Regions from separate parts of the Catenulispora yoronensis genome, predicted to be linked through region 4. Evidence: riboswitches for the same ligand, from Rfam matches in the RefSeq annotation. Region 4 holds a riboswitch; each other region holds the start of a gene.
What was found. A riboswitch is a leader RNA that binds a small molecule or an ion and turns the genes downstream of it on or off. The one in region 4 is predicted to bind cobalamin.

Region 1 (3,201 bases), on a different contig from region 4:
GTCTCGGCGTCGGAGGACACCTCGATGATCTCCGTGCACAGATTCGACAGGTGCACGGTGTTGCCCGCGACAGCCGTCTGGTTGCACAGCCGGTTCGACGCGTCCTTGAACGTCATCCAGCCGTTCCCGGTCTGCGCCAGCGTCCGCATCATCTTGCCGTAGAGCTCGCGCGCCGGGACCTGCCGCACGAACCGCCCCTCGGCCTCGGCCCGCCGGTACGCGGCGTCGAACTCCGCGCCCCACAGGTCGGGCAGCTCCGGGACCTGGTCGGGATCCATCAGCGACCACGGCGCGTCGGCTTCCACGCGGCGCATGAACTCGTCCGGGATCCAGTTCGCCAGGTTCAGGTTGTGCGTGCGGCGCGCGTCCTCACCGGTGTTGTCGCGCAGCTGCAAGAACTCCTCGATGTCCGGATGCCACGGCTCCAGGTAGACGCACGCGGCGCCTTTGCGCCGACCGCCCTGGTTGACCGCCGCCACCGAGGAGTCCAGCGTCCGCAGGAACGGCACGATGCCGTTCGACCGCCCGTTGGTGCTGCGGATCAGCGCCCCGCGCCCCCGCACCCGCGAGAAGCCGATCCCGATGCCGCCGGCGAACTTCGACAGCCGCGCCACCTGGTGGTACCGCGCGTAGATGGAGTCCAGCTCGTCGCGCGGGGAGTCGACCAGGTAGCAGGACGACATCTGGGTGTGCCGGGTCCCGGAGTTGAACAGGGTCGGGGAGCTGGGCAGATAGGCCAGCGAGGACATCAGGCGGTAGAAATCGATCGCCTCCGCGGGCTCCTGCGACAGCCCGGCGGCCACCCGCAGCAGGAAGTGCTGCGGCGTCTCGATCACCTGGCGGCTGACCGGGTGGCGCAGCAGGTAGCGGTCGTAGACCGTGCGCAGCCCGAAGTACTCGAACCGCAGGTCGCCGTCCGGGTCGACGGCGGCGTCGAAGCGCGCCGCCGACGCGGCGACGAAGTCCGCGGTCACGTCGCCGATCAAGCCCTCCCGATGCCCGACGGCGATCGCCGCGCTGAACGACGTCGCCCCCTGCCCGGCCGCCTCGGCGGTGATCACCGCCGCCAGCAGCCGCGCCGCCAGCTTCGAGTACTGCGGCTCCTCGCCGATCAGCTCCGCCGCGCACTGCACCGCCAGCTCGGCGGCCTGCGCGGGCGTCGCGCCGGACGGCAGGCCGGCGAAGGTCTTGCGCGCCACCCGGCCGGTGTCGACGTCCGGGAGGTCGCGGGCCGAGCGCGCGATGGACGCCGCGAGGATCTCCTCCGAGAGCCGACCGGGACCGGGAAGCCCAGGGGTGTCGGCGGCCCCGGGGATCCCGGCGGTGCCGGGGGCGCCCGGGATCTCGGCGGCCCCGATGTCGACCCTGATGCCGACACCGCCTACCTGCGTGACCGTCACAACTCTCTCCTCGCCAGTCGTAGGTCCGGGCCCGGACCATCGCACGAGGAGACGAGAAGGCAGGCCGCGGCCGCGACGCCTTCCGCCGTCAGCCGTCCCGCGAGGCCTCGGACCGGCCGTGCCCCACGTCCGGGCACGGCACCGCTGGCAGGTCTTCGGACTCGCGGGCGTCCGGGGCCGGGCCCCGGAACCTACTGGCCGTCACTTCCCGGGCCGGCGCCCGAAGGCGCCCGGAGGCCCAGTGTTCGACGACGGCGGTCGTTCCCACTCACCGCTGCGGGGCAGTCCCGGACTCGCACCGGGTTCCCTCTTGCCTCGGCCGCCGTCCGCGCCCCGCCGGACGGCGGGGACGGGGACAACCGGCCGAACCAGCTGCGTCAGACACCATATCTTGTGGCGAGGCTCAATTCACAACCAACATGCTGTATCTCAGGGGCCTACTGGAACGTGGCGTGCGCGGGCCGCAGGTAGATCCGCACCCGGTACGGCGCGTCGCCGACCGGACCGTCCATCGGCAGCGCGTAGCGGTCCGCCAGCACCGCGAAGAACTCGCCCTCCGGGTCCGGCTCGATCCGCTCCACCGTGCCCCGCAGCTCCAGATACCGGTACGGCGCCTCCGGATCGTTGATCGACACCGCGGCGTGCGGACGCTCGGTGAGCTCCTTGTGCTTCGCCCGCTTCGTGGAGGTGGTGAAGGACAGGAACTCGCCGTCCCACAGGAACCACATCGGGTTCACATGCGGCGTCCCGTCCGCGCGGACGGTGGCGAGGTGGCAGAAGACGGGGCGCTCAAGCAGGTCGGCGTGCGACTCCGGGATCACAGACATGGCTCCACTCCACCCGGGGCACCGCCGCCCCCGCAAGTCGCGCTCGGACTCGCAGCGATCACGATCCCTGATCGTCGCAGCTCCCCGCTATTCGGCCTCGGACTCGGCCTCGGACTCGGTTTCGGACCCGGTTTCGGACTCGGTTTCGGGCCCGGCCTCGAACCCGGCCCGGAACACCGCCCACCACTCCGCGACCCGCTCGCCCACGTCCGCGTGCCCGGACAGCGAGCCCGACACGTGCTGCACGCCGTGGAACGACGCCACCACCACCCGGCCCAGCACCGCCGGATCCGCCCCGGACCGCAGCTCGCCCCGCCGCTCCGCGGCCTGGAACAACTCGGTCATGGCCGCCGTCCACGCCACATGCGGCGTCCGCACCGGCTCCCCGATCAGCGCCCGCTCCGCCTGCAATCGCACCGTCGCGCGCACGATCGGATCCTCCCGGATCTGCATCGCCACCCGGTGCAGCACCTCGCCGATCACCTCGGTCATCCGCTCGTGCCGCAGCCGCGCGTCGGCGACCACGGTCGGCCACTGCTCGTAGCACTCCTCCACGATCGCCACCGCCACCCCCGCCTTGGCCGGGAAATGGAACACCAGCGCGCCCTTGGTCACGCCGGCGCGCGCCGCGATGTCGCTCGTGGTCGTGGCCAGGTAGCCGTTCTCCGCGAAGGCTTCGGCGGCGGCCAGCAGGATGGCGCGGCGGGTCCGCCGGGCCCGTTCCTGCATGGGCTCGGCGGCCCCGCGCGTCGGGGTCACGGCCGCTCAGCCCCGGACCGCGACGACGGTCTTGCCGGGGCTGCGGCCCTCGGCCTGCGCGATGTGCGCCTCGATCGCCTGGTCCCAGCCGACCACGCGCGGTGCCGGGAGCGTCAGCCCGCCCTCGACGAGCGCGAACACGGCGGCGATCAGCTCGCCGGCCGCGCCGGCGTCGCCCCGGGCCAGGTTGGAGATGCTGAACCCGGACGTGGTCC
Region 2 (3,201 bases), on a different contig from region 4:
GCTGCTCTGCATGACGAACGCCTGCACCGACCCGACGAACGAACTGACCGCCACCCCGGCCAGGATCAACGACGCGGTCCCCCCACGCCCGACCAACGTCCCGAGCACATAGCTGGCCAGCACCCCCGCCAACCCCCCGACGAACGCCGCCAACGGCACCGCCCCGATCCCGACCACAGTGTGCTCAGGCCCACCGCCATAAACGATGACCAGCGTCGCCGCCATCCCGGCCCCCGCCGAAGCCCCAATAGTCCCGGAGTCCGACAACGGATTACGGAACACCCCCTGATAAGCAGCCCCCGCCTGCGCCAACAACGCCCCGACAACCGTCGCCAGAACAACGCGCGGCAACCGAATCTGATCCAGCACCCCCTGCTGCACCGGCGTGAGCCCGGTCCCAAGCCGCACAAACGGCACCTTGTCCAACAACGCGGCGACGGTACCGGCAACCGGAAGCCCGGCGGCACCACCAAGACTCGCAACGAGAACAGAGCCAAGAAGCACGACCCCGGCAACGAGCACCGCGATGGTCGGACGCGCCAGGCGGCGGCGAGAGGCTGGGGAGTCCGAACCTGCCGATCCACCCCGCTCCGCCGACCGGACCGACTCAGCCGGTTGCGCCCCGCCAGCCAGCTCGGAAACCGCGGCCAAGCCGCCCGGTTCCGCTGCTCCAACCAGCTCGGGCACCTCACCCAAGCTGCCAGGAACCGCTACATCAGCAGCCTCGCCCGACTCAGCCAGTTCCGCCGCCGCCAAGCCGCCCGGAACCGCCGCGTCAGCACCCTGACCAGCACCAGCTCCGCTCCCGGCCGACAGCGTCACCTTCGGCGTCGCCGTCGTGTCGGCCGGGAGCGGGCCGGGCGTTGCTGCGCGCCCCATCGTCGCGGCTCAGCCCTGGGCCTTGTTGACCGCGTCGGAGATTTGTTGGACCAGGTCGACCAGGCGGGGGCCCCAGCGGGAGGCGATGTCGTCGTCGAGGCCGACGATGGTGCCCTTGGCGGCGTTCTTCACGGCCGGGACGGCGGACCAGCCGGGGCGGGCGGTGACGGTGGCGGTGGTCTGCTGGCAGCACTTGGTGTCGGCCAGGAAGACCAGGTCGGGGGCCGCGGTCACCAGGTACTCGTCGCTGAGCTGGGGGTAGCCGCCGCCGGTCTTGTCGGCCGCGTCGGCGACGTTGGCCAGGCCGAACCCGGTCAGGATGGAGCCGATGAAGGTCTTGGAGGTGGCGCTGTAGTTCCCCGGGGTGCCGACCTCGTAGTAGTACTTCAGCGGGGTGGCCGGCTTCTTGGTCGCGGCGAGGGCGGCGGTGATCTTGTCCTTCATGCCCGCGACCTCGGAGGTCGCCGCGCCGGCGTGGCCGGTCGCGGTGCCGAGCGCGGTGATCTGGGAGTAGGCGTCGTCCAGGCTGTTGGGCGCGTCGAACCAGAGCACCGGGATGTTGAGCTTGCCCAGGGCCTCGACGATGTTCGAGGTATCGGCGGCGACCACCACCAGGTCCGGGTTGTACTTCGCGATCGCCTCGGCGTCGGGCTTGAAGCCGGACAGCGCGGTCTTCGGCGCGTTCGCGGGGAAGTCGGACTGGTCGTCGGCCGCCACCACCTGCGCGCCGGCGCCGATCGCGAACAGGTCCTCGGTCGCCGACGGCGAGAGGGACACGATCTTCTTCGGCTGCGCGCTGAGCTTCACCGCGCCGTTCTTGGCGGTGACGGTCGCCGGGAACACCGCGGCGTCGGCCGAGGCACTCGACGAAGCGCTCGACGAACCACTCGACGCCGCACTCGACGCGGACGTCGAGGCCCCGGTCGCCCCGGACCCCGCGGCCGGCGTCGACTTCGAGGACGAACACCCGGCCGCCAGCAGCGCCGAGCCCGCTATGACACCGACGGCGACATGCCGCGCCGCGTTGTGCAGACGAGAATGCACGAGGTCAGCTCCTCCGGCTGATCCGCGACCCGCACAGCGCACGCCGGCCCAGGTGACCGTGATGTGCACAGCCGGACCGCCCCGAACCGCGAGGGCCGAACGTTGACACACCGTATGAGGCGACCTGGCTCGCTCCCCAAAGGAGAACTCACAGTTGCGGGACAGCGCCGGACTCGCACCGGCTTCGCTGCACACGTTGTGGACGGCACACCGCCGTCACCGAAGACGCTAGCAAGCGCAGCGCCCCACGACTAACCCCGAACGCTCTGCGGACTGGTGATCTGCGCAACTCGACGGAACTCGACGGAACGCAATGCAACCCGATGCAACCCGATCCGACCCGATCCAACCCGACGCGGCCCGACGAACACAGCCATCGGCCGGGCCGGGCCGGGTCAGGTCAAGTCGGGCCGGATCAGGTCAGGTCAGACCGGCCCAGCCCGACCCGACCCCCTCAACTCCCCTACGGCCACACCGGCTTCCGCTTCTCCACGAACGCCCGCACACCCTCAGCCCGATCCGCCGAGAACGCCGTGGCCCGCCACGCCCCGTCCTCCACATCGAGCCCGGCGGCCAGCGGCAGATCCGCCCCGACCTTCAGCGCGTGCTTGGCGTTCCGCACCCCGATCGGCGAGTTCTTCGCGATCTGCTGCGCCAACTCCAAAGCCGCCCCGCGCGCCGTCGACGTCCCGGCGACCCGCCGGTCGATCATCCCGAACCGGTCAGCCTCGTCGGCGTCGATGCGCCGTGCGGTGAAGATCAGGTCGGCTGCGCGGTTCATCCCGACCCGCCGGACCAGCGTCTGCGTCCCGCCGCCCCCGGGGATCACGCCGACCGAGACCTCCGGCAGCCCGAACACCGCGCCGTCGTCGGCCACGATCAGATCGCAGCCGAGCGCCAGTTCGCAGCCTCCGCCAAGCGCGTATCCGGACACCGCGGCGATCACCGGCATCGGCAGCGAGCCGAACGCCGACCAGGTGCGCCGGAACGCGGGCCGGGTCGCGACCAGTTCGGCGTCGCTCATCCGGTTGCGCTCCTTCAGGTCGACGCCGACGCAGAAGGCGTGGTTCTTGCCCTCCGCGGCGGGCGGCGCGGACGACACCACCACCGCGCGCACCGCCGGGTCGTCGGCCAGTTCCGGCGCGACGTCCCGGATGGCGGCGGCCATCCCGGTCGAGATGGCGTTCATCGCGTCGGCGCGGTCCAGCACGATCTCCGCGACCACGCCGTTGCCCTCGGCCGGGTGCCGCCGCAGGAGTACGCCGTTGTAGTCCGTTT
Region 3 (3,201 bases), on a different contig from region 4:
CGGGCCCAGGGCCGCCACCACGACGGCGAGCAGGAGCAGGCCCGCCGCGACGCCTTGCAGGGCGGGCCGCCAGCCTCGGGTGATACCGACGGCGAGCACGATGGTGAGGGCCTCCACGGCTTCGACCGCGCAGGCCAGGAAGACCGACAGCAGCAGGAAGGCTGTTCCCACGGGGTCAATGTAGCTTGTCGGGTCCGTTGACAACGTCAATCCGGTCGGGTCGATTCGGTCGGGTCGATCCGGTCACGGCGCGTCACGTCAATCCGGCGACGGCGCGCCGTAGGCAGCGCGGCGTCGCTAAGTTGTGCGCATGCGATCTTCTTCCCGTGCTGTGGGCCTGGCGCTCGGCTTCGCGGCCGACTGGTATTTCGCCGATCCGCGCCGGGGGCACCCGGTGGCGGGGTTCGGCCGGGCCGCGTCGGCGTTGCGAAAGACGATGTATGCCGATTCGCGCGGTGCGGGGGTCGGGTACGCGGGCGCGTTGGTGGCGGGCGCTGCTGCCGTGGGGGGCGTCGCGGAGCGGATGGGGCGCGGGCGGCCGGTGACACAGGCCGCGTTGACCGCGCTGGCGACGTGGACGGTGCTCGGGGGGACGTCGTTGCGGCGGGAGGCGACGGCGATCGGGTCGTTGCTCAGCGCGGGTGACGTGGAGGCGGCGCGCGAGCGGCTGCCTCATTTGTGCGGGCGGGATCCGAGCAAGCTGGACACCGACGAGATCGCGCGGGCGGTCGTCGAGTCCGTGGCGGAGAACACGTCCGACGCCGTGGTGGCGCCGTTGTTGTGGGGTGCGGTGGCGGGGATTCCCGGGCTGCTGGCGTATCGGGCGGCGAACACGCTCGACGCGATGGTCGGGTACCGGAACGAGAAGTATCTGAACTTCGGATGGGCCGCCGCGCGGTTGGATGATGTGCTCAACTACCTTCCGGCCAGGTTCACGGGCGCGGCCACGGTGGTCAGTGCGCCGGCGATCCTCGGGAGCCCTCGGCGGACTCTCAAGGTGCTGCTTCGCGACGGCGGTCGACACCCGAGTCCCAACGCCGGTCGATGCGAGGCGTCCGCCGCCGGCGCGCTGGGGCTGCGGCTCGGCGGGACCAACAAGTACGGGGACGTGGTCGAGGACCGGCCCGTGATGGGGACGGGGCGGGCGCCGCGGGTGGCCGACATTCATCGGGCCACGGCGTTGTCCGGGGTGGTGGGGGTCGTGTCGGCGGGGGTCGCGGTGCGGGTGGCTTGGGCACTGGGGCGGAAGGGGTAGTAGGCAGTAGGCGGGTACTGGCGGATAGAGGCACCCGCCCCGATCTGTCACACTGTCCCCGGACGTCAGAACCAGGAAGCCCGTGCGAATCGGGCACTGTCCCGCAACTGTGACCGCCTCTTCAGGCGGAAGTCAGGAACTGCCTGCCGTCCGTCATCATCGGCCCGAGGCGGAGCGCGGACTCCGCGAGAGGAAGTGCCGCCGCATGCCTGCGCGCGTTCTGCTGCTGTCCACCGCCGACACCGAGCTGCTGGCCGCCCACGCCTCCGGCGCGGCCTATCGCACCGCCAACCCGGCGCGCCTGGACGCCGAGTCGTTGGCGCCGCTGCTCGCCGACGCCGACGTCGTCGTGCTGCGCCTGCTCGGCGGGCATCGGCTGTGGCAATGGCTCGTCGACGCTGTTGCCGCCAGCGGCGTTCCGGCCGTCGTGCTCGGCGGCGAAGCCGTGCCGGACGCGGAGCTGATGGCGCTGTCGACCGTGCCGGGCGGCGTCGCGGCTGAGACGTTGAACTACCTCACTGCCGGAGGCCCGGGGAACCTCGGCCAGCTGGCCGCCTTCCTCGCCGACACCGTGCTCGGTGGCGGGGAGGGATTCGAGGCGCCGGCGGCGATGCCGGAGTTCGGGGTGCACGGCGCTCCCGCCGCGCCCGATGATCGCCGTCCCACGGTGGGCATCATCTTCTACCGAGCCCACGAGCTCTCGGGCAACACCGCCTTCATCGACACCCTTACCGCAGCTCTCGAAACCCGGGGCGCGGCGGCGCTGCCCATCTACTGCAACTCTCTACGCGGTCTCTCGGACCCCACTGCTCAGGGCCTCGTAGACCTGCTCGCCCCCTGTGACGCCCTCATCGTCACCGTCCTCGCGGCGGGCGGCACCACGGCGGCGGACGCCAGCGCCGGGGGCTCGGAAGAGAGTTGGGACGTCGGCGCCCTCGCGAGCCTGGACATCCCCATCATCCAAGGACTCTGTCTCACCACCTCTCGCGAGGCGTGGCAGGACTCTGACGCCGCGCTGACGCCGATGGACGCCGCGATGCAGGTCGCGATCCCCGAGTTCGACGGCCGCTTGATCTCCGTCCCCTTCTCCTTCAAGGAGCAGGGCGAAGCGGGTATCCCCATCTATGTCGCGGACGAAGAACGCGCCCAGCGTCTGGCCGGCATCGCGTATCGCCACGCCGCTCTCCGCGCGATCCCCAACGCCGAGAAGAAGCTCGCGCTGGTCTTGTCGTCCTACCCGACCAAGCATGCGCGGATCGGCAACGCGGTCGGTCTCGACACCCCCGCCTCGGCCGTCCGCCTCCTCGCGGCGCTGCGCGAGGCCGGCTACGCCGTCGGCGACTTCCCGGAGGACGGCGACGAGCTCATCCACCGCCTGATCGCCGCCGGCGGCCACGACGTGGAGTGGCTCACCGAGGACCAGCTCGCGGCGGCTCCGGCCCGGGTCCCGCTGCGCGAGTACGAGTCCTGGTTCGCGGCGCTCCCGGCCGACCTTCGGGAGGGCGTCCGGCGGCACTGGGGCGAGCCGCCCGGCTCGCTCTACGTCGACGGCGAGACCGGCGACGTCGTCCTGGCCTCGCTCCAGTTCGGCAACATCCTGCTGATGATCCAGCCGCCGCGCGGCTTCGGCGAGAACCCGATCGCGATCTACCACGACCCGGACCTGCCGCCGAGCCACCACTACCTCGCCGCCTATCGCTGGCTGGAACAGTCCTTCGGTGCGGACGCCGTCGTGCACCTCGGCAAGCACGGCACGCTGGAGTGGCTCCCCGGCAAGGGCCTGGGCCTGTCGCGCTCCTGCGCTCCGGACGCGGTCCTCGGCGAGCTGCCGCTGATCTACCCGTTCATCGTCAACGACCCCGGCGAGGGCACCCAGGCCAAGCGCCGGGCCCACGCCACGATCATCGACCACCTGATGCCGCCGATGGCCCGCGCCGACACCTACG
Region 4 (3,201 bases):
CCTTGCCGGCGCCGACCAGTGCCGACGCGACGTTCCCTCGCAAGATGTGCCGGTTGACGCCGAACGACGCCATCAGCGTCTCCAACTCCGTGACCACGCCGTCGGTGATCCGGCCGTCGGGCCGGCCGTCGGTGATCCGGCCGTCGGGACGGCCCTCGACCACGGCCTCGTTGATCGACAACGGAAAAGTACTCGCCAAGCCGGGCTGCCATCGCAGGTCCCCGGCCCGCACCGATCCCCGCCACCCGTACAGCACACCCAGTCCGAACAGCGGCGACATCACCCGCGCGACCAGCCCCAAATGCGCCACGGAAGCCGCGACTCGCAGCTCGACCTTCTCAATGTCCTGTCCGCTGCCGGCCGCCAGGTATCCGCGCACGCCCGCGACCCGCTCCGCCATCGCCCCCGGCTCCTCGACCAGCTCGGCGAAGGGACGCCACGGCGCCTCGCACGACTCCGAGCCGGCGTGGAACGCGGCGCCGAAGTACGGCCCCAGCGCTGCGAGCTCCTCACTCACCAGCGCCAGGGCCGGAACTCCGTTCGTCACCCGGCAATCCTCACACCGCCGCGGGCATCGCGCCCGCATTCCCGGCGGCCTCGGCGTTGCCCGGCGTCCCGGTCGCGGGCTGCATCGCCGGGCGGAGCACCCGTTCGGCCATCGGCCCGAAGGCCAGGCCGAGGGTGCCCCACAGCAGCGCCTGCGCCAGGATCGAGTAGAGCCGGAACGAGAACAGCACGTCGGCCGGGAAGCCCGGGTAGACGATCGCGCCCTTGCCGTCGGTCAGCGGCAGCGGCGTCTCGCTCGCGTGGTGCCCGAACTCGCGGACGTTCGCCGACAGTTCTCCGAGCGAGGGCAGGACCGCCATCACGATGCCGATCGCCGCCGCGAAGCCGACAGCGGCCAGCACCGTCGCGTTCCAGTTCCCGAACCGGGCCGCGAGTCGGCGACCGGCCCACACCGCCGCGAACAGGAACGCCAGCGAACAGGCCACCATCGCCAAATAGAGCAGCCCCCGGGCGCGGATGGTGTCCGGATGCCCGATCGCCGGCGGGTTGGCCGGGTACTTCAGGAACGGCACGAGGTAGAACCCGGCGAACCCGGCCCCCGCCACCAGCAGCGCCAGCGGTTTGGGCTGGATCCGGCCGACCCGGCCCAGGCACAGCAGATAGGCGACCGCGAACAGTCCGCCCATCGCCGCCCCGAAGCCGATCATCCCGACCCCGATACCGATATCGGCCTGCACGGTACGGCTGAACAGGTCCGGATCGGCAGCGTCCGCCGGCAACCCGGCGGCCTGGTTCAGCGCGGCCTGCGCCGCGTCCCGGCCGCTCTCGTAGGCGATCGCCTTGTCGATGACCGACTCGGCGAACACCCGCGCGAACAGGAACGCGAGCAGACCGGCGAGCGCGCCGGCCAGCAGGCCGCGCGCGATGATGCGCTTTTCCATCAGAGCACTGACCCTCGCGGCTCAGTGGCAGGGGAAGCCGAGCAGGTGGCGGGCATCGTGCACGAACTCGTGCAGATGCATGTCCCCGCCGAAGACGGAGAACGCGCCCTGGTCCACGCCGATGAAGTAGTACGCCAGCAGCGCGAACAGCATCGTGCCGCCGATCCACAGCCGCGCCGTGGCCGCGGAGACCACCAGCGGCGTCGGAACCGAGACCGGGGAGGCCGGGGCAGGGGAAACAGGCATGGTGCTCATAGAGAGCCCTCCTTCGGGATCTTGCGTCCCTGTTCGATGGAGCGGGTCGACCGGGGAGGGTCTGACTCACCCGCCCGCTTCGACTGCCCGACGAAGCAGGGGGCTCACAGTGGCGCGACCGTGCCGGAATTGCACCGGCTTCCTGTCCCAGTACCTTGCTTGGGCAGCGTAGGGCCGCGCACGCACCGCGTCAAAGAGATGTCGATCACCGGGTCGGCCGCGCGCGACGATTTTCGGCTCCGCCGCCGGTACATATCCGCGGGTGCTTCGCCGGGAAGCCCCGAGCGGAGACCGGAGGTCCGGGAGTGAGCAGGGAAAAAACGAGTGCGGCGGAGGCCGCGGGTTCGGCGGACACCGCCACCCCGCGCATGACCGCGCCCCAGCGCTGGACCCTCGCCCTGGCCTCGGTGGCCTCGCTGATGGTGGTCCTGGACATGCTGGTCGTCACCACGGCGCTGAACAAGATCCGCCTCGACCTCGGCGCGTCGATGGCCGAGTTGGAGTGGACGATCACCGCGTTCACACTGAGCTTCGCGGTGCTGCTGATGCCGGCCTCCGCCCTCGGCGACCGCCTGGGCCGCCGCCGGATGTTCCTCACCGGCATCGCGATCTTCACCGTCGCCTCGGCGGCCTGCGCGCTCGCCCCGGACACCGGGCTGCTGATCGGGGCCCGCGCCGTCCAGGGCGTCGGCTCGGCGCTGATCATGCCGCACGCGATGGTGCTGCTCAGCGTGGCCTTCCCGGGCCGCCAGCGGGCCAAGGCGCTGGGGACGTTCAGCAGCGTGACGGGCCTGGGCACGGTCGGCGGACCGGTGGTCGGCGGCGCGATCACCCAGGGGCTCGACTGGCACTGGATCTTCTGGGTGAACGTGCCGATCGGGCTGCTGCTGATGCCGCTGGCGCGCGCCAAAACGGCGGAGAGCACCGGCCCGGCGCGGCGGCTGGACGTCGCAGGCCTCGTCCTCGTCACTGGCGCCGCGTTCGGCCTGGTCTGGGGCCTGGTGCGGGGCAACGCCGTCGGCTGGGCCGGCGCGGAGACGGTCGGCACGCTGGCGGCGGGCGGCGTCCTGGCGGTCGCCTTCGTCGTCTGGGAGCTGCGGGTCGACGCGCCGATGCTGCCGATGCGGTTCTTCCGCGTCCCGGCGTTCTCCGGCGGCAACGCGGCCGGGTTCCTGATGTACGCCACGACGGTCGGCGTCACGTTCCTGCTCACGCAGTATCTCCAGGTCGGCCTCGGCTACGACCCGCTGGCCACCGGTCTGCGCCTGATCCCGTGGACGCTGACGCTGACGCTCATCGCCCCGATCACCGGCGCCCTGGTCCCGCGGGTCGGCGAGCGGCCGCTGCTGGTCGGCGGGCTCACGCTGCTCGCGGTCGCGATGGGCTGGATCGCGCTGATCGCCGGCCCGGACCGGGGCTACGCGGTGCTGGTCGCGCCGCTGGTGCTCGGCGGCTGCGGCTTGTCGTTCGCAATGCCCGCCGCGCAGAACGCGGTGCT

Region 1: linked by a shared signal. The riboswitch ahead of ABD481_RS09535 (ribonucleoside-diphosphate reductase subunit alpha) and the one ahead of ABD481_RS32850 (CbtB domain-containing protein) in region 4 are both predicted to bind cobalamin.
Region 2: linked by a shared signal. The riboswitch ahead of ABD481_RS13245 (ABC transporter substrate-binding protein) and the one ahead of ABD481_RS32850 (CbtB domain-containing protein) in region 4 are both predicted to bind cobalamin.
Region 3: linked by a shared signal. The riboswitch ahead of cobN (cobaltochelatase subunit CobN) and the one ahead of ABD481_RS32850 (CbtB domain-containing protein) in region 4 are both predicted to bind cobalamin.

The regions. Positions count from the first base shown of each region.
Region 1 is NZ_BAAAQN010000008.1:127,384-130,584, forward strand. It holds gene ABD481_RS09535 (ribonucleoside-diphosphate reductase subunit alpha) at 1-1,316, opposite strand, end outside; cobalamin riboswitch at 1,550-1,709, opposite strand; gene ABD481_RS09540 (PPOX class F420-dependent oxidoreductase) at 1,838-2,227, opposite strand; gene ABD481_RS09545 (ScbR family autoregulator-binding transcription factor) at 2,315-2,986, opposite strand; gene ABD481_RS09550 (quinone oxidoreductase family protein) at 2,993-3,201, opposite strand, start outside.
Region 2 is NZ_BAAAQN010000013.1:8,698-11,898, forward strand. It holds gene ABD481_RS13240 (FecCD family ABC transporter permease) at 1-522, opposite strand, end outside; gene ABD481_RS13245 (ABC transporter substrate-binding protein) at 889-1,911, opposite strand; cobalamin riboswitch at 2,025-2,162, opposite strand; gene ABD481_RS13250 (enoyl-CoA hydratase/isomerase family protein) at 2,387-3,201, opposite strand, start outside.
Region 3 is NZ_BAAAQN010000007.1:39,685-42,885, reverse strand. It holds gene ABD481_RS08070 (COG4280 domain-containing protein) at 1-171, opposite strand, end outside; gene ABD481_RS08065 (cobalamin biosynthesis protein) at 311-1,255, shown strand; adenosylcobalamin (AdoCbl) riboswitch at 1,302-1,439, shown strand; gene cobN (cobaltochelatase subunit CobN) at 1,461-3,201, shown strand, end outside.
Region 4 is NZ_BAAAQN010000050.1:54,957-58,157, reverse strand. It holds gene ABD481_RS32860 ((2Fe-2S)-binding protein) at 1-547, opposite strand, end outside; gene ABD481_RS32855 (CbtA family protein) at 558-1,448, opposite strand; gene ABD481_RS32850 (CbtB domain-containing protein) at 1,470-1,694, opposite strand; cobalamin riboswitch at 1,739-1,899, opposite strand; gene ABD481_RS32845 (MFS transporter) at 2,009-3,201, shown strand, end outside.